One region of the Streptomyces sp. NPDC026575 genome, then DNA from elsewhere that is predicted to be linked to it. Evidence: riboswitches for the same ligand, from Rfam matches in the RefSeq annotation. Region 1 holds a riboswitch; each other region holds the start of a gene.
What was found. A riboswitch is a leader RNA that binds a small molecule or an ion and turns the genes downstream of it on or off. The one in region 1 is predicted to bind cobalamin.

Region 1 (5,807 bases):
GCGCTGGCCGGGGCGTACCGGGACGCGGTCGAGGTAGGTGGTGTAGCCGACGAGGTCCTGCGCGGCGGCGAGGGCGCCGCGGGACTCCGGGGTGAGCCAGAGCGGGCCGGCCGGTCCGGTGCCGACGACCACGACCTCACCGGGGCCGGAGGGCTCGGCGGCGGGGTCCGGCGCCGCCTCGGGGGCCTGGTAGGACTGCTCCGCGACGCGGCTGGCGACGACCGAGACGGAGAAGTAGGGGACGGTGTCGGAGTCGATGTCGGCCAGATTGTCCGTGCGTTCGCCGGACATGGTGGCGCGCTCGACATAGTGGGCCTCGGCGAGGCGGCCGGAACGTTCCATCGCCCGGCGGACGGTGGGGAAGGTGCGCCCCAGTTTCATCACGACCGCGGTGTCGGTCGAGGCCAGGCGGGCCGTCAGCTCCTCCTCCGGGAGGGTGCCGGGCAGGATCGTCAGGACCTCGTCGGCCTCGGCGAGCGGTTTGCCCAGGCGGGCCGCGGCGGCGCTGATCGAGGTGACCCCGGGGATCACCTCGGTCGGGTAACGGTGCGCCAGCCGCTTGTGCATGTGCTGGTAGGAGCCGTAGAAGAGCGGGTCGCCCTCGGAGATGACGGCGACCGTGCGGCCGGCGTCGAGGTGGACGGCGAGGCGGGCCGCGGCCTCTTCGTAGAACTCGTCGAGCGCGCCGCGGTAGCCGCCGGGGTGGTCGGTGGACTCGGTGGTGACCGGGTAGACCAGCGGCTCTTCGATGTGGTCGGCGCGCAGATGCTCGGCGGCTATCGCGCGCGCGATGGACCGTCCGTGCCGGGCGCTGTGGTACGCGATGACGTCGGCCGCGGCGATGACCTGGACGGCACGCACGGTCATCAGGGACGGGTCACCGGGGCCGAGGCCCACGCCGTAGAGGCGACCGGTCAGCTGCTGCTCGCTCACGCTTACTCTTCCTCGCTTGCCAGGGCGTTGATCGCGGCCGCGGCCATGGCGCTGCCGCCCCGGCGTCCGCGCACCACGATGTGGTCCAGCTTCGACGGGTGGGCGATCAGCGCGTCCTTGGACTCCGCCGCGCCGATGAAGCCGACGGGTATGCCGAGGACGGCGGCGGGCCGGGGCGCCCCCTCCTCGATCATTTCCAGCAGGCGGAAGAGCGCGGTGGGGGCGTTGCCGACGGCCACCACGGCGCCCTCCATGCGGTCGCGCCACAGCTCCAGCGCGGCGGCGCTGCGGGTGGTGCCCATCCGGGCGGCCAGGTCCGGCACCGACGGGTCGGCGAGCGTGCACAGCACCTCGTTGTCGGCCGGCAGCCGCTTGCGGGTGACGCCGCTGGCGACCATGTTGGCGTCGCACAGGATCGGCGCACCGGCGCGCAGCGCCTTGCGGGCGTTGGCCACCACCTCGGGGGTGAACGCCAGATCGCGTACGAGGTCGACCATGCCGCAGGCGTGGATCATCCGGACCGCCACCCGGCTGACGTCGGCGGGCAGCCCGGCGAGGTCCGCCTCGGCGCGGATCGTGGCGAAGGACTGGCGGTAGATCGCCGCACCGTCCTTCTCGTAGTCGAAGGCGGTCACTGTGGCCTCGTTTCTTGCGTTGCTGGTGGTGCATCCGGCCGTACGACCGATATCTGGTAGCCGTCCGCCGTTGCCAGGACGTCGACCCAGGTGCCGTGAGGGTGGCCGCAGCGGCGCTCGCAGCCGGACCAGTGGACGGGCGTGCCGCCCGCGGGGACGGCCGGGCCGCCGTCCGGCGTCCGCGCGCCCGCGGCGACCGCGTCCGCGGCGTCCGCGCGGACGTCCGTAAGGGACTTGGCGCAGCCGGGGCGGCCGGTGCACGCGCCGAGGCGGTGCCAGGGGGAGGACGGGTCGGTGACCAGGCCGGCGGCGGACAGCTCGGCCGACCGGGCGGCGGCCGCGGCGGGCGCCAGACCGGGCAGGACGATTCCGCGCCAGGGCGTCAGGCGCAGTGCGCCGGAGCCGTCCTGGGCGGCGACGGCGGTGAGCAGGCGCCACTGGGCGGTGCTCAGCCGGCCCAGCGGGGCCAGCACGCACAGGGCGCGGCGGCCGTCGGCGCCCTCGACCACACCTGGAGCGGAGGAGTCGGGGAACTCCTCGGCGCGCGCGGTCGCCGAGCGCAGAGCCGCTGCCCCGTCCGTCACCCGCTCCGCCGTGATGCCCGCCGCCTGGAGCCGCTCGGCGACGTGCCGGGTCGTCAGCGTGTGCCCTTCGGGCAGTTCGCGGATCCGCCAGGCGCCGCTGCCGCTCGCCGCGGCGGCGTCCAGGAACGTCAGGGCGGCGGTGAGCGCGGCGCGCGGTGCGTCCGGGCCGGCGATCCGCAGCGCCGCCGGATCGTCACCGACCCGCAGCAGCGCCGTGCCACCGGCGCCGGTCCGGTCGGCCGCCACGGAGGGTTCTGCGACCAAGCTCACATCCCCGCCCAGCGCCGCCACATCGCCCCGCCCGTCGTCCAGGACGAAGAGGAAACGGCCGGACAGCGCGGTCGCCGACCGGCTCGCGCAGAGCGAAGAGTCCAGGTCACGGGCCCACAACCGCACGTCAGCAGGGGTGTGCCGGTCCAGCCCGGCCAGCGGGGAGGCGAGGATGTTGCGGAGGCGTTCGTGGTGCTCGGAGGGGAGCAGACCGGCGTCGCGCAGCAGCGCGGCGAGCCGGCCGCCGCAGCCCTCGGCGAGGCCGCGCAGTTCCACGTTCCCCCGGGACGTCAGGGAGAGCCGGCCGTCCCCGAGAGCGTCCGCGGCGTCGGCCAGCGCTTCGGCCTGACGCACCGTCAAGTCGCCTGCGGGCACCCGCACTCGGGCCAGCCCGCCGTCGGCCGCCGGGTGCAGTCGCAGCGCCCCCGGGCAGGCGTCACCGCGGTCCCGCAGGGGCGGTTCGGACCCCAGGGGCCGGATCGAGGGGGAGGGCGGCATGGCGGCGAGCATACCCACGACGCCGGGCGGCCGATCCGGGGCGGATCCGGCCACGGACCAGGCGCGGACCGGCCACCCACGCGGCCGCGGCCCCGGCCGGGGCGGAGCACGGCGGTCCCCGGCGGCCGGCCCCCGGGCCCGCTTACCTCGGCCGTCCGCAGCCCTTACTATGCAGGTCGGTGGGTCGGCTGGCCCACCGGACGCCAGCGACGGCGCCCAAGGGAGGAAGCCCGGTGAGAATCCGGCGCGGTCCCGCCACTGTGAACCCGGCCAGCGCCGGGTGAGCCAGGAACTCCCGCCGTCCATACGACCACCCGGGGCGCGGACACCCCGAGGAAGGCCTGCGCTCGCATGATTCTGCTGCTGTCGACCTCCGACACCGACCTGCTCAGCGCCCGCGCGGCCACGGGCCCGGTGCCGTACCGCCTCGCCAACCCCGCCCGCCTCGACGTGGCCGAGCTGCCCGCGCTGCTGGAGGGCACCGACCTCGTCGTCGTACGCCTCCTCGGCGGCATCCGCGCCTGGCAGGAGGGCCTGGACCTGCTGCTCGCCGAGGACCAGCACCGGCCGGTCGTCGTGCTCACCGGTGAACAGGCCCCCGACGCCCAGCTCATGGAGCAGTCCACGGTCCCCGTCGGCATCGCGGCCGAGGCGCACGCCTACCTCGCGCACGGCGGCCCCGCCAACCTCGACCAGCTCGCCCGCTTCCTCTCCGACACCGTCCTGCTGACCGGCCACGGCTTCGAGCCGCCGGCGCCCGCGCCCACCTGGGGCCCCCTCGACCGGGAGAGCCGCAACGACAGCGGCCCGCTGGTCGCCGTGCTCTACTACCGCGCCCACCACATGAGCGGCAACACCGCCTTCGTGCGGACCCTGTGCGAGCAGATCGAGGCGGCCGGCGGCCGCGCCCGCCCGCTCTTCGTCGCCTCGCTGCGCGCGCCCGAGCCGGAGCTGATCGACGCCCTCCGCCCGGCCGACGCGATCGTCACCACCGTCCTGGCCGCCGGCGGCACCAAGCCCGCCGAGGCATCCGCCGGCGGCGACGACGAGTCCTGGGACGCGGGGGCGCTCGCCGCGCTCGACGTGCCGATCCTCCAGGCCCTGTGCCTGACCGGATCGCGCAGCGCCTGGGAGGAGAACGACGAGGGGCTGTCCCCGCTGGACGCCGCCAGCCAGATCGCCGTCCCCGAGTTCGACGGGCGCCTGATCACCGTTCCGTTCTCCTTCAAGGAGGTCGACGAGGACGGCCTGCCGGTGTACGTCGCCGACCCCGAGCGCGCCGCCCGCGTCGCCGGTATCGCCGTGCGCCACGCCCGGCTGCGCCACATCCCGGCCGGCGACAAGCGCCTGGCGCTGGTGCTCTCCGCCTACCCGACCAAGCACTCCCGCATCGGCAACGCCGTCGGCCTGGACACCCCGGCCAGCGCGGTCGCCCTGCTGCGCCGCCTGCGGGCGGAGGGCTACGACTTCGGCGACGAGACCGCCGAGCCCGTCCCCGGTCTGGAGTCCGGCGACGGCGACGAGCTGATCTACGCCCTCATCGAGGCCGGCGGCCACGACCAGGAGTGGCTCACCGAGGAGCAGTTGTCCCGCAACCCGGTCCGCATCCCGGCCGCGGACTACCGGCGCTGGTACGCCACGCTGCCGCAGGAGCTGCGCGACGCCGTCGAGGAGCACTGGGGCCCGGCGCCGGGCGAGATGTTCCTCGACCGCAGCCACGCGGGCGAACCGGGCCGCGACCCCGACGGCGACATCGTCCTGGCCGCGCTGCGCCGCGGCAACCTCCTGATCATCATCCAGCCGCCGCGCGGCTTCGGCGAGAACCCGATCGCGATCTACCACGACCCCGATCTGCCCCCCTCGCACCACTACTTGGCGGCCTACCGCTGGATCGCGGCCTCCCAGGAGGACGGCGGCTTCGGCGCCGACGCCATGGTCCACCTGGGCAAGCACGGCAACCTGGAGTGGCTGCCCGGCAAGAACGCGGGCCTGTCCGCCGCCTGCGGCCCGGACGCCGCGCTCGGCGACCTCCCGCTCGTCTACCCCTTCCTGGTCAACGACCCGGGCGAGGGCACCCAGGCCAAGCGCCGGGTCCACGCCACCCTCGTCGACCACCTCGTCCCGCCGATGGCCCGCGCCGAGTCCTACGGCGACATCGCGCGCCTGGAGCAGCTCCTCGACGAGTACGCGGCGATCTCCTCCATGGACCCGGCCAAGCTGCCCGCGATCCGCTCCCAGATCTGGACGCTGATCCAGGCCGCCAAGCTCGACCACGACCTGGGGATGGACGAACGCCCCGACGACGAGGGCTTCGACGACTTCCTGCTGCATGTCGACGGCTGGCTGTGCGAGGTCAAGGACGCCCAGATCCGCGACGGTCTGCACGTCCTGGGCGGCGCCCCCACCGGCGAGGCCCGCGTCAACCTCGTGCTCGCCATCCTGCGGGCCCGGCAGATCTGGGGCGGCACACAGGCCCTGCCCGGTCTGCGCGAGGCGCTCGGCCTCGACGAGTCCGCCGCGACCCGCACGACCGCCGACGAGGCCGAGGAGACGGCCCGCGCCCTGGTCCAGGCGATGGAGGACGCGGACTGGGACCCGGCCGCGGTGGCCCGCATCGCCGACGGCCACCCGGACGCGGTCGCCGACATCCTCGACTTCGCCGCCCGCCAGGTCGTGCCGCGCCTCGCCGCCACCACCGACGAGATCGACCACGCCGTCCACGCGCTCAACGGCGGCTTCGTCCCGGCCGGCCCCTCCGGCTCCCCGCTGCGCGGACTGGTCAACGTCCTGCCGACGGGCCGCAACTTCTACTCCGTCGACCCCAAGGCCGTCCCCTCCCGGCTCGCCTGGGAGACCGGCCAGGCACTCGCCGACTCCCTCCTGACGC
Region 2 (5,807 bases), on a different contig from region 1:
CTTGCGGGCCGCCATCGAGCCGGACGCGTCCACGACGAACAGCACGAGATTGCCCTCGCGGCCCTCGCGCACCGCCTCGCGCAGATCGTCCCTGCGCACGACCAGACCGCTGCCCCGCCGCCCGCGCGCGTGCTGGTGCGGGGCCGCGGCCTGCACGGTCGCGGCCAGGTGCAGCTTGCCCAGCGCGCCCTGGGGGCGGCGGGACCCGGTCGTCCGGCCATGTGCCGTACGGGCCCGCGAGCGGCGGCCGTCGGCGCCCTCGCCCAGGCCCGGTACGTCCAGCCGGCGGGTCCGGAACGGCTCGGCGGCCCCGACGGCCGACTTCTCACCGGCCGCGCCCGCCTGCGGCCGGGGCTCGGGCTCCGGCTCGGACTTCTCGGGCGCCTGGGGGGCCTCGGGCGCCTGCGGGGCCTGACGCTCCTGCTGGTGCGGCAGTTCGGCCCCCGGCGGCGGCTCCTGCGGCCCGCCCTCCTGCGGCGGAGGCGCCCCGCCCGGACCGCCCCCGTCGGGGCCGCCGTCCGGACCGTCCGGCTCCGGATCGTCCTCGCCGTCCGCGCCCTCGTCCGCCCCGCCGAACTCCTCCAGCGTCCGGTCGAGCTTGTCCTCGTCCAGGCCGGGGGCGTCGAAGGGATTGCGGCGCCTGCGGTGCGGCAGCGCCAGCAGCGCCGCCTGCCGGACGTCCTCCTCCTCGACGTCCCCGCGCCCCGCCCACGCGGCCAGCGCCGTGGCGGTGCGGGCCATCACGATGTCCGCGCGCATCCCGTCCACCTCGAAGGCGGCACAGGTCGCCGCGATCTGGCGGAGCGCCGCGTCGCCCAGCACCACGCTCGGCAGCAGCTCCCGGGCGGCGGCGATGCGCCCGCGCAGCGCCTCCTCCTCGGCCGCCCAGCGCGCCGCGAAGCCTGCCGGGTCGGCGTCGTACGCCAGCCGCCGGCGGACCACCTCCACCCGCTGCTCCGGCTCGCGCGAGGCCGCGACCTCGACCGTGAGCCCGAACCGGTCCAGCAACTGCGGCCGCAGCTCGCCCTCTTCGGGGTTCATGGTGCCCACGAGCAGGAAGCGCGCCGCGTGCCGTACGGAGACGCCCTCGCGCTCGACGTAGGAGGCGCCCATGGCGGCGGCGTCCAGCAGCAGGTCCACCAGGTGGTCGTGGAGGAGGTTGACCTCGTCGACGTAGAGGATGCCGCGGTGCGCGTCCGCCAGCAGTCCCGGCTCGAATGCCTTCACGCCCTCCGACAGGGCCCGTTCGATGTCCAGCGCGCCGACCAGCCGGTCCTCGGAGGCGCCGACCGGCAGCTCGACCATGCGCGTCGGGCGGTGCTCGACGGCGCCCGGCTCGTGCGGCCCGTCAGGGCAGCCGGGGTCGGGGGCGGCGGGCGCGCAGGCGAAGCGGCAGCCGCCGACCACGTCGACGGCCGGCATCAGGGCCGACAGCGCACGCACCGCGGTGGACTTCGCGGTGCCCTTCTCGCCGCGTACCAGCACACCGCCGACCGCGGGGCTCACCGCGTTCAGCAGCAGCGCGAGCCGCAGGTCGGCCATCCCGACGACCGCGGTGAAGGGGTACTGCGGGGTCGTGTTGTGCACCGTTGTCATGCCTTGTCATCCTCCACGTCGCCGGCCCGATCCGTCCCATGCGTACCCCTCATGGCGCCCCCGGAGGCACGAACGGCAGCCCCTCCGGCACCCCTTCCTCGATCAGCCGCAGCAGCGCGTCGGTGTCCGCGTGCTCCTCGATCAGATCGCCCAGCCGGTCCAGCTGCTCCTCGCGCAGCGCGGCGAAGCTGGTGTCGGGGGCCGGGACGAAGGCCCGCCCCGCGTCCGCCGCCACCCGCCGCAGGAACGCCCGGCGGAAGCCGTCGCTCTCCAGGGAGCCGTGCCAGTGCGTGCCCCATACGGAGCCGACCCGGCAGCCGTCCAGGAACGCCTCGTCGCCGCCGGTCACTTCGGCGACGCCGTGGTGGATCTCGTACCCCTCCACCGGCTCGCCCAGCGCCGCCCCGGCCGGCCGCGCGAGGGTCTTCTCCGCCGCGAACCGCACCCGTACGGGCAGCAGCCCCAGCCCCTCGACCGTGCCCGCCTTCGACTCGACCTCGTCCTCGATGCGCTCGCCCAGCATCTGGAAGCCGCCGCAGATGCCCAGCACCGGGCGGCCCTCGGCGGCCCGCCGGGCGATCGCGTCCGCGAGACCGCGCTCGCGCAGCCACGCGAGCGCCCGGACGGTGCCCCGGGTCCCCGGCAGCACCACCAGGTCCGCGTCGGCCAGCTCCTCGGCCCGGTCCACGAACCGCACCACCACGCCCGGTTCGGCGGCCAGCGCGTCCACGTCCGTGAAGTTCGACATCAGCGGTACGGCGGCGACCGCGACCCGCAGCACGTCGGCGCCGTGCGGCGGCGCCACCGTGCTCTCGCGCACCGCACCGCGCAGCGAGACCCGCAGGCCGTCCTCCTCGTCGATGCCCAGCCCGTGCGCGAACGGCAGCACGCCCAGCGTCGGCCGCCCGCTCAGGCGCCGCATCATCTCCAGGCCGGGCTCCAACAGCGTCACATCGCCCCGGAACTTGTTGACGAGGTACCCCGCCACCAGCGCCTGGTCCTCCTTCGACAGCAGCGCGGTGGTGCCGAAGAAGGACGCGAACACCCCGCCGCGGTCGATGTCGCCGACCACGACGACCGGTATCCGGGCGGCTCGGGCGATGCCCATGTTGACGATGTCGGTGCGCCGCAGATTGATCTCCGCGGGGCTGCCGGCGCCCTCGCAGATCACCGCGTCATGGGTACGCCGCAGCTCCGCCAGGCAGTCGGTCACCGTGCCCAGCAACTGCTCCTGCCGGCCCGCGTGGTAGCCGCGGGCACTGAGCTCACCGACCGGCCTGCCCAGCAGCACCACCTGGCTGCTGCGGTCGCCGCCCGGCTTGAGCAGCACGGGGTTCATCAGCGCGGTCGGCTCCACCCGCGCCGCGGCGGCCTGCATCGCCTGGGCCCGGCCGATCTCCGCGCCCTCGCGCGTGACGAACGAGTTCAGCGACATGTTCTGCGCCTTGAAGGGCGCCACCCGCACGCCCTTGCGCACCAGCCAGCGGCAGATCCCCGCCGTCACCACGCTCTTGCCGGCGTCCGACGTCGTACCGGCCACCAACAGGCCCCCGCCGACGGTCCCGCCGGACGCCTTGCTCCGCCCGTTCACCGGCTCTTCCTCCCGCTCCCGCGGCGCGCCGCGCCCCCGTGGGACACCGCGCCCGCTACCAGCCGTCCCGCCACCGTCGCCGCCAGCGCCAGCGCGCTCACCTTCCGCGACAGCCGTACCGCCCGCTCGATGTCGCCCGCCGCGACCGGCCGCGCCCCGCCGTTGAGGACCGGGCGGTGCTCGACCCGCCCGCCGTACGCCAGCGTGCCGCCCAGCCGGACGCCCAGCGCACCCGCGAACGACGCCTCCACCGGGCCCGCGTTGGGGCTCGGGTGCGCGCCGCCGTCCGCCCGCCAGGCCCGCAGCGCGCCGCGCCGGTCGGGGCCGGCGAGCACGGCCAGGGTGGCGGTCAGCCGGGAGCCGGGCCAGCCGGCGAGGTCGTCGAGCCGGGCCGAGGCCCAGCCGAAGCGGCGGTGGCGCGGCGACTTGTGACCCACCATCGCGTCCAGGGTGTTCACGGCCCGGAACGCCACCAGACCGGGCACCCCGCCGAGCGCACCCCACACCAGGGCGCCCACCACCGCGTCCGAGGTGTTCTCGGCGACCGACTCCACCACCGCGCGGGCCAGCTGCGGCCCGTCCAGCGCCTGCGGATCGCGCCCGCACAGATGCGGCAACCGCTCCCGCGCCACGTCCAGATCGCCCACCGCGAGCGCCCCGCCTATGGCGCGTGCCTCCCGGCCCAGCGAGGTGCCGCCCAGCACGGCCCAGACCGTCGCCGCGGTCAGCGCGACCCGGGCGGCGCGCGAGGGTCCCGCGGCGCGCTGGAGCAGGGCGGCCCCGGCGGCCGCACCGCCCGCGCACAGCACGGCATGCGCCGTGCCGTACCCGCGGTGGTCGCGCCACAGCCGGCGCTCCACGGCGCCCGCGGCCCGGCCGAACGCGGCCACCGGATGGCCGCGCCGCGGATCCGCCGCGATCAGGTCGGCGAGAAAGCCCAGGGCCGCGCCGCACGCGTATCCCGCGTGTTCGCCGCGCATCGGGTCAGACCGCCGGAAGGGGCCCTGCGGGGGCGTGCAGTGGGGCTTTCGAAGGGCGGCCGGGCATGGCGGTATGTCCTCACTCAGGGTCCGCGCCCTGGCTCGACGTGACGGCGACAAGAGTCTCCTGGCTCCCGGATCGGCGTGGCCCCCGGCCTTCCAGTCCTGGTACGCCGTCAGACGTACGCGAGGCGGACCGTGGCCTTCGCTGGAGGAACGCTCCCCGGTGACAGTGGCGGGACCGCGCCGGATTCTCACCGGACTTCCTCATCTGTCGCCGATTGGCTCCGGCAGTCCACCACGCCCCGCGAACGCCCGTCAACTCACCCTTGACCTGCGACGCTGCCCCGTGGACGGCGCTGTGGCACACGCCACAGGGTGGCGGCCGCGTCACAGACGGTTGCCTGCGCCCCTGATCCCACGTCACTATCTGTGGCACGGGGGCGAAGGGGCCGCCGGAAGGGGGCTGGGGGATGCCGGAGAGCGCCGGTCATCACGAGATCCGCATCAGGATCACGGGGACGAACAATCCGCAGCAGGACATCGACGACCTCCAGGTGTGGCTGGAGCGCGAACCCTGGCTGAGCCGCCGGGACCACAGCTGGGAGCAGCGGCCGCGCCCCGCCCAGGAGGCGGCCGGCCCCGGCGACATGGCCGTGGGCGTGGACGACCTGATCCTGGTGATCGTCGGCGCGGTCGCCGCCGAGGTCACCAAGGGGCTGGGCATAGCCCTGCGGGAGTGGCTGCGGCGCCGCGGGGAGGAGCGGGCCGAGGGCGAGGCGCCCGCCGTCGACGCCGGCACGGGCGGTGAGCTGCAGGCGATCGGCGACACCGACCGCCCCGATCCGGGCGGACCGGCACGCGAGGGCGGCAGCACCGGCGAGGGCTGACCGGATGTCCGAATACGACGCGCGGGGCAAGATCAACCGGGCGCTGCTGGTCTGTGTCCACGACTACACCACGCTGACCGGCCTGCCGGCGGTGGAGGACAACGCCCCCGAGCTGCGGCGGGCGCTGACCGCCACCGACCTGTTCACCGCCGACGAGGTCACGCTCTGCCGCCCCACGGAGCCCTGGGAGCTGGGGCAGGCCCTCAAGGCCGCCGCCGACGAGGCCCGCGGTCTGCTGCTGGTGCACTTCTCCGGCCACGGCCGGGTCCGCAGCGACGGCGGCGATCTCCAGCTGATGGTCGGCTCCTCGGTGCCCCGGCAGAGCCACACCACCGTCTCCTGGCAGGACATGGTGCTCTCCTGCCTCGACAACGCGCGGGCCGAGCGCATCGTGATCGTCCTGGAGTGCTGCTACGCCGGCAACGCCGACGGCGCCTTCCACTCCCTGCGCAAACCCATGTCGCTGCTGATGGCCGCCCAGCCCAACCGCCGGATCTTCAGCGGCGAGGAGCCGGCCGGCGGCAGCCTCTTCACCCGCGCCATGGTGGAGGTCCTCGAACGCGGTATCCCCGGCCGGCGCTTCGTCGCCTTCGAGGACCTCGTACGCCAGCTGCGCACCCGGCTCGCCGACGAGCGGACCCCGATGGGGGACGTCTGGGAGCCGCGCTCCGCGAAGCAGAACACCCTCGACGACGTCATCCTGTCCTTCGCCACCCCCGAGGCCCCGCTGCCCACGCCGCCGCGGGTCCG
Region 3 (5,807 bases), on a different contig from region 1:
CCGGGTACCGCATGGGACGCAGCGTCAGCTCGAAGCCCGGGTCGAGGAGGTTCTTCTCGCCGGTGGTGGCGGTGTGCGCGGCAGCGGCGGTGGTCTGGTCGGTGGTCATTACTGGCAGGCCTCGCAGGACTCGGGGTTTTCCAGGGAGCAGGCGACCGCCTCGGGGTCGGTGGCCTGCTGCGGGACGGGCACGGTGGCGGCGGCCGCGGTGCCGCGGGCCGACTGGGCGATCCGGGTGGCCGGGCGCGACCGCAGGTAGTACGTCGTCTTGATGCCGCGCTTCCAGGCGTAGGCGTACATCGAGCTGAGCTTGCCGATGGTCGGCGACGCCATGAAGAGGTTCAGCGACTGGCTCTGGTCGAGGAACGGCGTACGGGCCGCGGCCATGTCGATCAGGGCGCGCTGCGGGATCTCCCAGGCGGTGCGGTACAGCGCCCGGACGTCCTCGGGGATCCACTCGACGTCCTGCACCGAGCCGTTCGCCTCGCGCAGCGCGTCACGGGTCCGCGCGTCCCACAGCCCCAGGGCCTTGAGCTCCTCGATCAGATACGCGTTGACCTGGAGGAACTCACCCGACAGCGTCTCGCGCTTGAAGAGGTTGGAGACCTGCGGCTCGATGCACTCGTACACGCCCGCGATCGAGGCGATGGTCGCGGTCGGCGCGATGGCCAGCAGCAGCGAGTTGCGCATCCCGGTCGCGGCGATCCGGGTGCGCAGCGCCGCCCAGCGGTCCGCCCAGCGGGGCTCGGCGTTCGGGTAGTGGTCCGGGTGCAGCACACCGCGGGCGGTGCGGGTCGCCGACCAGGCCGGGTGCGGGCCGTGCCGCTCGGCGAGATCGGCGGACGCCTCGTACGCGGCGAGCATGATCCGCTCGGAGATCCGGGTCGACAGCTCCTGCGCCTCGGCCGAGTCGAACGGCAGCCGCAGCCGGAAGAAGACGTCCTGCAGGCCCATCAGGCCCAGGCCCACCGGGCGCCAGCGGGAGTTGGAGGCCCCCGCCTGCTCGGTCGGGTAGAAGTTGATGTCCACGACGCGGTCGAGGAAGGTGACGGCGGTACGGACCGTGGCGTCCAGCTTCTCCCAGTCCATCTGTCCGTCGTCGCCCAGGTGGGCGGCGAGGTTGACCGACCCCAGGTTGCAGACCGCGGTCTCCCCGTCGTTGGTCACCTCCAGGATCTCCGTGCACAGGTTGGAGGAGTGCACGACCTGGCCGGGCTCGGCGGTCTGGTTGGCGGTGCGGTTGGCGGCGTCCTTGAACGTCATCCAGCCGTTGCCGGTCTGCGCCAGGGTGCGCATCATGCGGGAGTACAGCACCCGCGCCGGGATCTGCTTGAGCGCCCGGCCCTCGGCCTCGGCCCTGCGGTACGCGGCGTCGAACTCCTCGCCCCACAGGTCCACCAGCTCCGGGGCGTCCGAGGGGGAGAACAGCGACCAGTCGGCGTCCGCCTCCACCCGGCGCATGAACTCGTCCGGGATCCAGTGCGCGATGTTCAGGTTGTGGGTGCGGCGGGCCTCCTCACCGGTGTTGTCGCGCAGCTCCAGGAACTCCTCGATGTCGGCGTGCCAGGTCTCCAGGTAGACACAGGCGGCGCCCTTGCGCCGGCCGCCCTGGTTCACGGCCGCGACCGAGGCGTCCAGGGTGCGCAGGAACGGCACGATGCCGTTGGAGTGCCCGTTGGTGCCGCGGATCAGCGAACCGCGGGCGCGGATGCGGGAGTACGACAGGCCGATGCCGCCGGCGTGCTTCGACAGCCGCGCCACCTGGTGGTAGCGGTCGTAGATCGAGTCCAGCTCGTCCAGCGGGGAGTCCAGCAGGTAGCAGGACGACATCTGCGGGTGGCGGGTGCCGGAGTTGAACAGGGTGGGGGAGGAGGGCAGGTACGACAGCGAGCTGGTCAGGCGGTACAGCTCGGCCACGTCGTCCAGGGCGCGCTCGCTGTGGTCCTCGGCGAGGCCGCAGGCCACCCGCAGCAGGAAGTGCTGGGGCGTCTCGATGACCTGGCGGGTGGTCGGGTGGCGCAGCAGGTAGCGCGAGTGCAGGGTGCGCAGTCCGAAATAGCCGAACCGGTCGTCGGCGCCGTCGGCGAGCGCCCGGTCGACCAGGGCGTCCAGCCGGGCGGCGTGGGTCCGTACGAACTGTGCGGTCTCGTCGGCGATCAGCCCCTCGCGGTGGCCGACCTCGACGGAGGCGGAGAAGGCGACCGCCCCCTGTGCGGCCGCCTCCTCCGAGATCGAGAGGGTGAGCAGCCGCGCGGCCAGCCTGGAGTACTGCGGTTCGTCACCGATCAGTCCGGCCGCGGCCTCGATGGCCAGCGACCGCAGTTCGAACTCGCCCGCGCCCTCGTACCGGCCGCGCAGGGCGGCGGCGGCCACCTTGCCGGGGTCGGTCGCGGTCAGGTCCTCGGTCAGCTTCGTCAGGGTGCGCAGCAGCGCGACGCCCGGGCCGTCCTCGCCCGGACCGCCGTCGGCGGGGGCGGCAGGCGCGGTCACCGCAGGCTGCACGACCTCGGCGTTGGACGCGGGCTCCGTTGGCGCGATGGTCACGTGATGCTCTCCCTCACTCGGCGGGGGCCAGGAGGGGGCGCGACGGCCGCACGCGCGCATGCCGCACCCCGTGACGGTCAGGGGTGCGCGGGCACACCGCGCGGCGTCCACCGGCCCAACCCTCGGGGCCCGGACGTATCGACGTCCGCACCCATGGCGGTGCGGGCGTACCGTCGGCAGGTCCTCGGACTTCACGGGCGCGCGGCAGGGCCCTTTCCGGGCACTGGGCGCGCTCTTACACCGTTGCGGGACAGTTCCGGATTCCCACCGGATTCCCCTGCGGCGACAGCGAAGACGAGCATACATGTGGTGGTGGCTCCACGCGTGCACCCCCACATCTAGTGTGTTGAGAGTGATCATGTGGTGCCTGTCAGTGGCCTCGCACCGGGGCGGCGCCGTGTGCGGCGGTCCGTACAACGCCACGGGCCGCCGCGCCCCGAAGGAGCGCGACGGCCCGTGGCCGCAGGCGAGTCGGTGGTGTCAGTGCCCGGCGGGTGCCCCCGCCGTGGCCGGCGGCAGGTCCGCCGAGACGCCCTCGTCGCCGATGTCCGCGGTGTAGTCGGCGGGAGAGGTCTCGTCGACGCCGTCGGGGGCCTTGAGGGCCTTCAGGGCGACGGTCAGGACGACCGTCACCACGAGGTTCAGGACGAGGGCGGTCAGGCCGATGTAGCCGATCTCGCCGATGCCGGGGATCTCCTTGCTGGAGCCGCCGAAGTGGGCCTGGGTCGGGCTCGCGACGCCGTACGCGGCGAGCGTGCCGTAGAGCATGCCGACCGCCCAGCCGGTCAGCAGCGCCCAGCGGTGGAACCAGCGGGTGAACAGGCCGCCGACCAGGGCCGGCAGGGTCTGCAGGATCCAGATGCCGCCCAGCAGCTGGAAGTTGATGGCGACGGTCTTGTCCATGGTGAGGACGAAGACCAGGGCGCCGACCTTGACCAGCAGGGAGACGAGCTTGGCGACCCTGTGCTCCTGCTCGGGCGTGGCGGCCGGCTTGAGGAAGTCCTTGTAGACGTTGCGGGTGAACAGGTTGGCCGCGGCGATCGACATGATGGCCGCCGGGACCAGCGCGCCGATCCCGATCGCGGCGAACGCGACGCCGGCGAACCAGCTGGGGAACATGTCCTCGAACAGCTGCGGGATGGCCAGCTGGGGGTTGCCCTGGATGTCCGTACCGGCCTTGATGGCCATGAAGCCGAGCAGCGCCAGCAGGCCCAGCATCAGGGAGTACAGCGGCAGGATGGTGGTGTTGCGGCGGATCACGTTGCGGCTGCGCGAGGAGAGCGTGGCGGTGATCGAGTGCGGGTACATGAAGAGCGCCAGCGCCGAGCCGAGCGCCAGGGTCGCGTACGCCCACTGCGCGTTGGGCCCGCTGGTCAGCTCGCCGCGCGGTTTGCCGGGGACGGCGCCGGGCTCGGCGAACGCCTTGCCGGCGGCGTGGAAGATCTGGTCGAAACCGCCCAGCTTGATCGGGATGTAGACGATCGCCACGATGATGACCAGGTAGATCAGCCCGTCCTTGACGAAGGCGATCAGGGCGGGCGCACGCAGGCCGGAGGAGTAGGTGTACGCCGCCAGCACCGCGAAGGCGATCAGCAGCGGCAGGTCCTTGACGAACCAGTTGGTGTGCGCGCCGCCGCCGATGCCCAGCACGTCCAGGACGGCCTGGATGCCGACGAGTTGGAGCGCGATGTACGGCATGGTGGCGAGGATGCCGGTGAGCGCCACGGCCAGCGACAGGCCCTTGGAGCCGAAGCGTCCGCGGACGAAGTCGGAGGTGGTGACGTAGCCGTGCTTGTGCGAGACCGACCACAGGCGGGGCAGGAAGGTGAAGATGAGGGGGTAGACCAGGATGGTGTACGGGACGGCGAAGAAGCCGGCCGCGCCCGCCGCGTAGATCGCCGCCGGTACGGCCACGAAGGTGTAGGCGGTGTAGAGGTCGCCGCCCAGCAGGAACCACGTCACCCAGGTGCCGAAGCTCCGCCCGCCCAGGCCCCATTCGTCGAGGTTGGCGGACTGCTCGGCCTTGCGCCAGCGGGCCGCCAGGAAGCCCATGACCGTCACGGCCAGGAAGAAGAAGACGAACACGGCGAGCGCCACGCCGTTGACGCCCTGGGTCGAGGAGGCCGCGAGCGCGGTGGCGGCGCCCGTTGCGGAGAGCGCGTCGGTCACTGGGCACCGCCCTTGCGGGCGCGCTGCTCACGCTGCACGAGCTTGTACGCCACCATCGTCAGCGCCGTCGAGATCGGCACCCACAGCATCTGGTACCAGTAGAAGAACGGGATCCCGATGAGCGTGGGCTCGATCCGGGCGTACGAACTCACCCACAGCATCGCCACGAACGGAGCGAGCAGGCACAGGCCGGCCACCGCACGTGTGGGTGTGACGATCTGTCTGCTGCTGGGGGCTTCGGCTGGCTCTGGCATCGCGTGGCTCCGTCCGTGGCGGCGAACTCCTGTGCAATCGGCTGAAAATCTATGGCAGGGCCGTGGCACGCGTCACTAGCTGTCCGCATATCGGTACGAAGAATCCGAGCGGGGGAGCGGTGAGCAGGCGGAGTTCACTCCGTGGGGCGCTGCAGCCTGGCCACGAACTTGTAGCGGTCGCCGCGGTAGACCGAGCGCACCCACTCCACCGGCCGGCCCTGGGCGTCGAGCGAGTGCCGCGAGAGCATCAGCATCGGCAGGCCGACGTCGGTGCCCAGCAGACCGGCCTCGCGCGGGGTGGCCAGCGAGGTCTCGATGGTCTCCTCGGCCTCCGCCAGGCGGACGTCGTAGACCTCGGCCAGCGCGGTGTACAGGGAGGTGTACTTGACCAGGTTGCGGCGCAGTGCGGGGAAGCGCTTCGCCGACAGGTGGGTGGTCTCGATGGCCATCGGCTCACCGCTGGCCAGCCGCAGCCGCTCGATGCGCAGCACCCTGCCGCCGGGGGTGATGTCCAGCAGGCCGGCCAGCCGGTCGTCGGCGGTGACGTAGCCGATGTCCAGCAGCTGGGAGGTCGGCTCCAGGCCCTGGGCCCGCATGTCCTCCGTGTAGGAGGTCAGTTGCAGCGCCTGGGAGACCTTGGGCTTGGCCACGAAGGTGCCCTTGCCCTGGATGCGCTCCAGCCGGCCCTCGACGACCAGCTCCTGCAGCGCCTGGCGCACCGTCGTGCGGGAGGTGTCGAACTCCGCGGCGAGGGTGCGCTCGGGCGGTACCGGGGTGCCGGGCGGCAGGGTCTCGGTGATCTCCAGCAAGTGCCGCTTGAGGCGGTAGTACTTGGGCACC
Region 4 (5,807 bases), on a different contig from region 1:
GTACCCCGCCAACTCCGTGCCCCAGGTGGTCCGGCGGATCAACAACGCGCTGCTGCGCGCCGACCAGATCGCCACCGCCGAGGGCGACGGTGACACCACCGACTGGCTGGCGCCGATCGTCGCCGACGCCGAGGCCGGGTTCGGCGGACCCCTGAACGCCTTCGAGCTGACCAAGGCGATGATCGCGGCCGGTGCGGCCGGTATCCACTACGAGGACCAGCTGGCCTCCGAGAAGAAGTGCGGCCACCTCGGCGGGAAGGTGCTGGTGCCGACCTCGCAGCACATCCGCACCCTCAACGCCGCCCGGCTCGCGGCCGACATCGCCGATGTGCCGACCTTCATCGTCGCCCGCACCGACGCCCTGGCGGCCAACCTGCTGACCAGCGACGTCGACGAGCGCGACGCCGAGTTCGTCACCGGCGAGCGCACGGCGGAGGGCTTCTACCGGGTCCGCAACGGCATGGCGCCGGTCATCGCCCGCGGCCTGGCCTACGCCCCGTACGCCGACCTCATCTGGGTGGAGACCGGCACCCCGGACCTGGCGCAGGCCCGTGCGTTCGCCGAGGCGATCCACGCCGAGCACCCGGACCAGATGCTGGCCTACAACTGCTCGCCGTCGTTCAACTGGAAGGCCGCTCTCGACGACGACCAGATCGCCAAGTTCCAGCGGGAGCTGGGCGCGATGGGCTACCGCTTCCAGTTCATCACCCTGGCCGGCTTCCACTCCCTCAACCACGGCATGTTCGACCTGGCGCGCGGCTACGCCGAACACGGTATGACCGCGTATGTCGACCTGCAGGAGCGGGAGTTCGCCGCGCAGGCGGAGGGCTTCACCGCGGTCAGGCACCAGCGCGAGGTCGGCACGGGCTACTTCGACCTGGTCTCCACCGCCGTCAACCCCGCCTCCTCCACCACGGCCCTGACCGGCTCCACGGAGGAGGAGCAGTTCCACTAGGCCGCCCCTTCCGGGCGTCGGTCCGGTCCGTCCCCTCCTGAGCGGGGGTCGGACGACCGTCCCGTCCGACCCCCGCTCCGCTCCCTCCCGCAGGAGAACCCGATGACCACCAGCGCCCTCGCCCACCGTGTCCGCGTCCTCGGCGCCCCGGGCGACCGTCACGACGAGATCCTCACGCCCGCCGCCCTGGACTTCCTCGGGCACCTGGCCGCCGCCTTCGGCGAGCGCCGGCGGGACCTGCTGAAGGAACGCCGCCGACAGGCCCTGCGCCTGGCCGCCGGCTCCCCGCTCGACTTCCCGCTGGTCACCGCCGCCGTGCGGGCCGATCCGTCGTGGCGTGTCGCCGCGTCCGCTCCGGGCCTGACCGACCGCCGCGTCGAGATCACCGGCCCGCCGGACCGGCGGATGACGGTCAACGCGCTCAACTCCGGCGCCCGGGTGTGGATGGCCGACTTCGCGGATGCCACCGCCCCCACCTGGGACAACGTCATCGGCGGGCAGCTGAACCTGCGCGACGCCATCGACCGGCGCATCGACTTCACCAGTGACGACGGCAAGGAGTACCGGCTCTCCGACCGCGACCGGCTCGCCACCATCGTCGTCCGACCGCGCGGCTGGCACCTCGACGAGGGGCACCTGGAGTTCGCCGGCGGACCGCTGCCCGCCGCGCTCGTCGACTTCGGCCTGTACTTCTTCCACTGCGCGCAGCGCCAGATCGACGCCGGGCACGGCCCGTACTTCTCCCTGCCGAAGCTGGAGAACCGCTACGAGGCCCGGCTGTGGAACGATGTGTTCGTCCTGGCCCAGGAGCTGCTCGGCATACCCCGCGGCACGATCCGCGCCACCGTGCTCATCGAGACGATCACCGCCGCCTTCGAGATGGAGGAGATCCTCTACGAGCTGCGCGAGCACAGCTCCGGCCTCAACGCCGGCCGCTGGGACTACCTGTTCAGCCTGATCAAGACCTTGGGACACCGCACCGGCTTCCTGCTGCCGGACCGGGCGAAGGTGACGATGACCGCGCCCTTCATGCGGGCGTACACCGAACTGCTGGTGCGCACCTGTCACCGGCGGGGCGCCCATGCGATCGGAGGCATGGCCGCGCAGGTGCCGAGCAGGGATCCGGCCGCCAACGAGGCGGCGCTGGCCAAGGTCCGGCTGGACAAGGAGCGCGAGGCCGAGGACGGCTTCGACGGCTCCGGGGTGGCCCATCCCGGGCTGGTGCCACTGTGCCGCGAGGTGTTCGACGACGTGCTCGGCGAGCGGCCGCAGCAGATCGACCGTTCCCGCGACGATGTGGCGGTGAGCGCCTCGGACCTGCTCTCGGTGCGCCGGATCAGCGGCCCGCCCACGGCGGAGGGGGTGCGCGCCAACGTCGCGGTGGCCCTGCGCTACTTCGCCGCCTGGCTGAGCGGCCAGGGGGCGGTCGCCCTGTACGGCCTGATGGAGGACGCCGCCACCGCCGAGATCGCCCGTGTGCAGATCTGGCAGTGGCTGCGCCACCGGGTCGTGGACCGGGAGACGGTCCGGCGGCTGCTCGACGAGGAACTCGCCGCGCTCGGTGCCGAGTACCCGTGGGCGCCTCTCGAAGAGGTGCGCGCGCTCTTCGAACGGACCGCGCTGGCACGGGAGTTGCCGAGCTTCTTCACCCCGGACGCCTACGCCCGCCACCTCGTGCGGAACGCGGAGCCGCGGTCATGAGCGCGGGCATCCAGCGCGTCGGGGTGGTCGGCGGCGGTCAGATGGGCGCGGGCATCGCCGAGGTGTGCGCGCGGGCCGGTCTCGACACCGTGGTCTGCGAGGCCGACGCCACGGCCGCCCGTGCCGCGCGGGAGCGGGTGGCCGCCTCGCTCGACCGCGCCGTGCGGCGGGGGAAGCTGGCGCCGGTCGCCGCCCAGCAGGCCCTGGACCGGCTGCTCTTCACCGGCAGCCTGGAGGACCTGGCGGACCGGCAGCTCGTCGTCGAGGCCGTCGTGGAGAACGCGGAGGCCAAGACGGAGGTGTTCGCCGCACTCGACAAGATCGTCGAGGATCCCGGGGCGGTGCTGGCGACCAACACCTCCTCCCTCCCCGTCATGCGCCTGGGCATGGCCACCAACCGCGCAGACCGGGTCGTGGGACTGCACTTCTTCAACCCGGTCCCGGTGCTGCCGCTGGTGGAGATCGTCACGTCCCTGCACACGGCACCGGAAACGGTCGCCGTCGTGGCGGACTTCGCCACCGGCACCTTGGGCAAGACGGTCGTGCGCTCCCAGGACCGGGCCGGCTTCGTCGTCAACGCCCTGCTCGTCCCCTATCTGCTCGCGGCGATCCGCATGGCGGAGTCGGGCTTCGCCACCGCCGCGGACATCGACACCGGCATGGAGCTGGGCTGCGCCCACCCCATGGGGCCGCTCAGGCTCGCGGACCTGATCGGGCTGGACACCGTCGCCTCGATCGCCGAATCGCTCTACGACGAGTTCAAGGAACCCCTCTACGCCCCGCCCCCGCTGCTCCAGCGGATGGTCGAGGCGGAGCTGCTGGGCCGCAAGACCGGCCGGGGGTTCCACCAGTACGACCAGAGCTGAGGATCTGGTCCGGCCGGGCTGAGGGGCCCGGACCGCGCCGCCGGCCGAGGGACCCGGCGGCTGCTCACAAGGGAGGGCGGGAGACGCATGTGCGGCGTTTCCCGCCCTCGTCGCGCTTCACACCTGTCGCTCGCGTGGCTCACCTCACCTTCCGAATGGTGGACCTGGACGTACCGCATCGCTCGACGGCCCTTAGGCTGACCCGTGCAGCTGGTTCGCCCCGTCCGCCAGGCGGGATGCGTCGCAAGAGGGAACCCGGTGGGAATCCGGGACTGCCCCGCAGCGGTGAGCGGGAACGACCGCCGTCATACGCACTGGGTCCGACGAGAGGGCCTGGGAAGCGACGGCCATTAGATGTCCTCCCCCGCGAGGACGTGCCCGCGAGTCCGAAGACCTGCCATCTGCCCGGGTGCGGACGACTCGCACCCGGATATCCCGGTGACCTCGTGGGCGGGTCGGCGTACATACCAGGCGGATGACCGCGCCTTACCGCGCGAGGTCGTCTCGCACGGTTCGCTACCCCTTCGCGCCTTCGTCCCGTCGCCGGGATCTCAGGGATTCATCTCGCGAAGGAGATCTCCGTGAACACCAAGTCCGCAGCCGCGGCAGCGCGGGCCACCGTGTACGGCTACCCGCGCCAGGGCCCGGACCGGGAACTGAAGAAGTCGATCGAGGGCTACTGGAAGGGCCGCGTCACCGCCGACGCCCTCCGCGCCACCGCCGCCGAACTGCGCCGCACCGCCTGGCAGCAGCTGGCCGGGGCGGGCCTCGACGAGGTCCCGACCGGCGACTTCTCGTACTACGACCACGTCCTGGACACCACCGTCATGGTCGGGGCGATCCCCTACCGCCACCGGGACGCCGTCGCGGCCGATCCGCTCGACGGCTACTTCGCCATGGCGCGGGGCACGCAGGATGTCGCACCGCTGGAGATGACCAAGTGGTTCGACACCAACTACCACTATCTGGTGCCCGAGTTGGGGCCCGACACGGTGTTCACCGCCGACTCCGCCAAGCAGGTCACCGAGCTGAAGGAGGCCCTGGCGCTGGGGCTGACGGCCCGGCCCGTGCTGGTCGGTCCCGTCACCTATCTGCTGCTGGCCAAGCCCGCGCCCGGCGTGGTCGCCGACTTCGACCCGCTGACCCTCCTGGACCGCCTGCTGCCCGTGTACGCCGAGGTCCTTGCCGACCTGCGCGCGGCCGGCGCCGAATGGGTGCAGCTGGACGAACCCGCTCTCGTCCAGGACCGCACACCGGCCGACCTCAGCACCGCCGCCCGCGCCTACCGCGAGCTCGGCGCGCTGGCCGACCGGCCCAAGCTGCTCGTCGCCTCCTACTTCGACCGGCTGGGCGACGCGCTGCCCGTGCTGGCCAAGGCCCCGGTCGAGGGACTCGCGCTGGACTTCACCGAGGCCGCCGCCGGCAACCTGGAGGCCCTCGCGGCCGTCGGCGGACTGCCGGGCAAACGGCTGGTCGCCGGCGTCGTCAACGGCCGCAACATCTGGGCCAACGACCTGGAGAAGTCCCTCGCCACGCTCGGCACCCTCCTCGGCCTGGCCGACCGGGTCGATGTGTCGGCCTCCTGCTCCCTGCTGCACGTCCCGCTCGACGCGTCGGCCGAGCGGGACATCGCCCCGCAGGTCCTGCGCTGGCTGGCCTTCGCCCGGCAGAAGACGGCCGAGATCGTCACCCTCGCCAAGGGCCTGACCCACGGCACCGGCGCCATCACCGCCCAACTGGCCGCGACCCGGGCCGCCCTGGCTTCCCGGGCCGACTCCCCCATCACCCACGACCCGGCCGTCCGCGCCCGTACCGGCGCGATCGGCGAGAGCGACGCCCGCCGCTCCCAGCCCTACGCCGAACGGACCACGGCCCAACGCGCCCACCTCCGCCTGCCGCTGCTGCCGACCACGACCATCGGCTCCTTCCCGCAGACCGGTGAGCTGCGCACCGCGCGGGCCGATCTGCGCGCGGGCCGGATCGACACGGCCGGGTACGAGGAGCGGATCAAGGCCGAGATCCAGGAGGTGCTCTCCTTCCAGGAGAAGGCCGGTCTGGACGTCCTCGTCCACGGCGAGGCCGAACGCAACGACATGGTCCAGTACTTCGCCGAGCAGCTCACCGGCTACCTCGCCACGCGGCACGGCTGGGTCCAGTCCTACGGCACCCGCTATGTCCGCCCGCCGATCCTGGCCGGCGACATCTCCCGCCCCGAGCCGATGACCGTGCGCTGGACGTCCTACGCCCAGTCGCTCACCGACCGCCCGGTCAAGGGCATGCTCACC

Region 2: another riboswitch for cobalamin. It lies ahead of ACZ4NB_RS11820 (cobalamin biosynthesis protein); the one in region 1 lies ahead of cobN (cobaltochelatase subunit CobN).
Region 3: another riboswitch for cobalamin. It lies ahead of ACZ4NB_RS09850 (ribonucleoside-diphosphate reductase subunit alpha); the one in region 1 lies ahead of cobN (cobaltochelatase subunit CobN).
Region 4: another riboswitch for cobalamin. It lies ahead of metE (5-methyltetrahydropteroyltriglutamate--homocysteine S-methyltransferase); the one in region 1 lies ahead of cobN (cobaltochelatase subunit CobN).

The regions. Positions count from the first base shown of each region.
Region 1 covers NZ_JBVHQM010000002.1:31,564-37,370, reverse strand. The annotation lists gene ACZ4NB_RS02505 (precorrin-2 C(20)-methyltransferase) at 1-933, opposite strand, end outside; gene ACZ4NB_RS02500 (precorrin-8X methylmutase) at 936-1,568, opposite strand; gene cobG (precorrin-3B synthase) at 1,565-2,920, opposite strand; cobalamin riboswitch at 3,089-3,237, shown strand; gene cobN (cobaltochelatase subunit CobN) at 3,272-5,807, shown strand, end outside.
Region 2 covers NZ_JBVHQM010000007.1:68,815-74,621, reverse strand. The annotation lists gene ACZ4NB_RS11830 (putative cobaltochelatase) at 1-1,596, opposite strand, end outside; gene ACZ4NB_RS11825 (cobyric acid synthase) at 1,646-3,187, opposite strand; gene ACZ4NB_RS11820 (cobalamin biosynthesis protein) at 3,184-4,167, opposite strand; cobalamin riboswitch at 4,288-4,436, opposite strand; gene ACZ4NB_RS11815 (hypothetical protein) at 4,641-5,057, shown strand; gene ACZ4NB_RS11810 (caspase family protein) at 5,062-5,807, shown strand, end outside.
Region 3 covers NZ_JBVHQM010000006.1:5,504-11,310, reverse strand. The annotation lists gene ACZ4NB_RS09855 (ribonucleotide-diphosphate reductase subunit beta) at 1-109, opposite strand, end outside; gene ACZ4NB_RS09850 (ribonucleoside-diphosphate reductase subunit alpha) at 109-2,544, opposite strand; cobalamin riboswitch at 2,703-2,852, opposite strand; gene mctP (monocarboxylate uptake permease MctP) at 3,025-4,713, opposite strand; gene ACZ4NB_RS09840 (DUF3311 domain-containing protein) at 4,710-4,967, opposite strand; gene ACZ4NB_RS09835 (GntR family transcriptional regulator) at 5,102-5,807, opposite strand, start outside.
Region 4 covers NZ_JBVHQM010000005.1:160,670-166,476, forward strand. The annotation lists gene aceA (isocitrate lyase) at 1-955, shown strand, start outside; gene aceB (malate synthase A) at 1,058-2,656, shown strand; gene ACZ4NB_RS08705 (3-hydroxybutyryl-CoA dehydrogenase) at 2,653-3,522, shown strand; cobalamin riboswitch at 3,717-3,938, shown strand; gene metE (5-methyltetrahydropteroyltriglutamate--homocysteine S-methyltransferase) at 4,104-5,807, shown strand, end outside.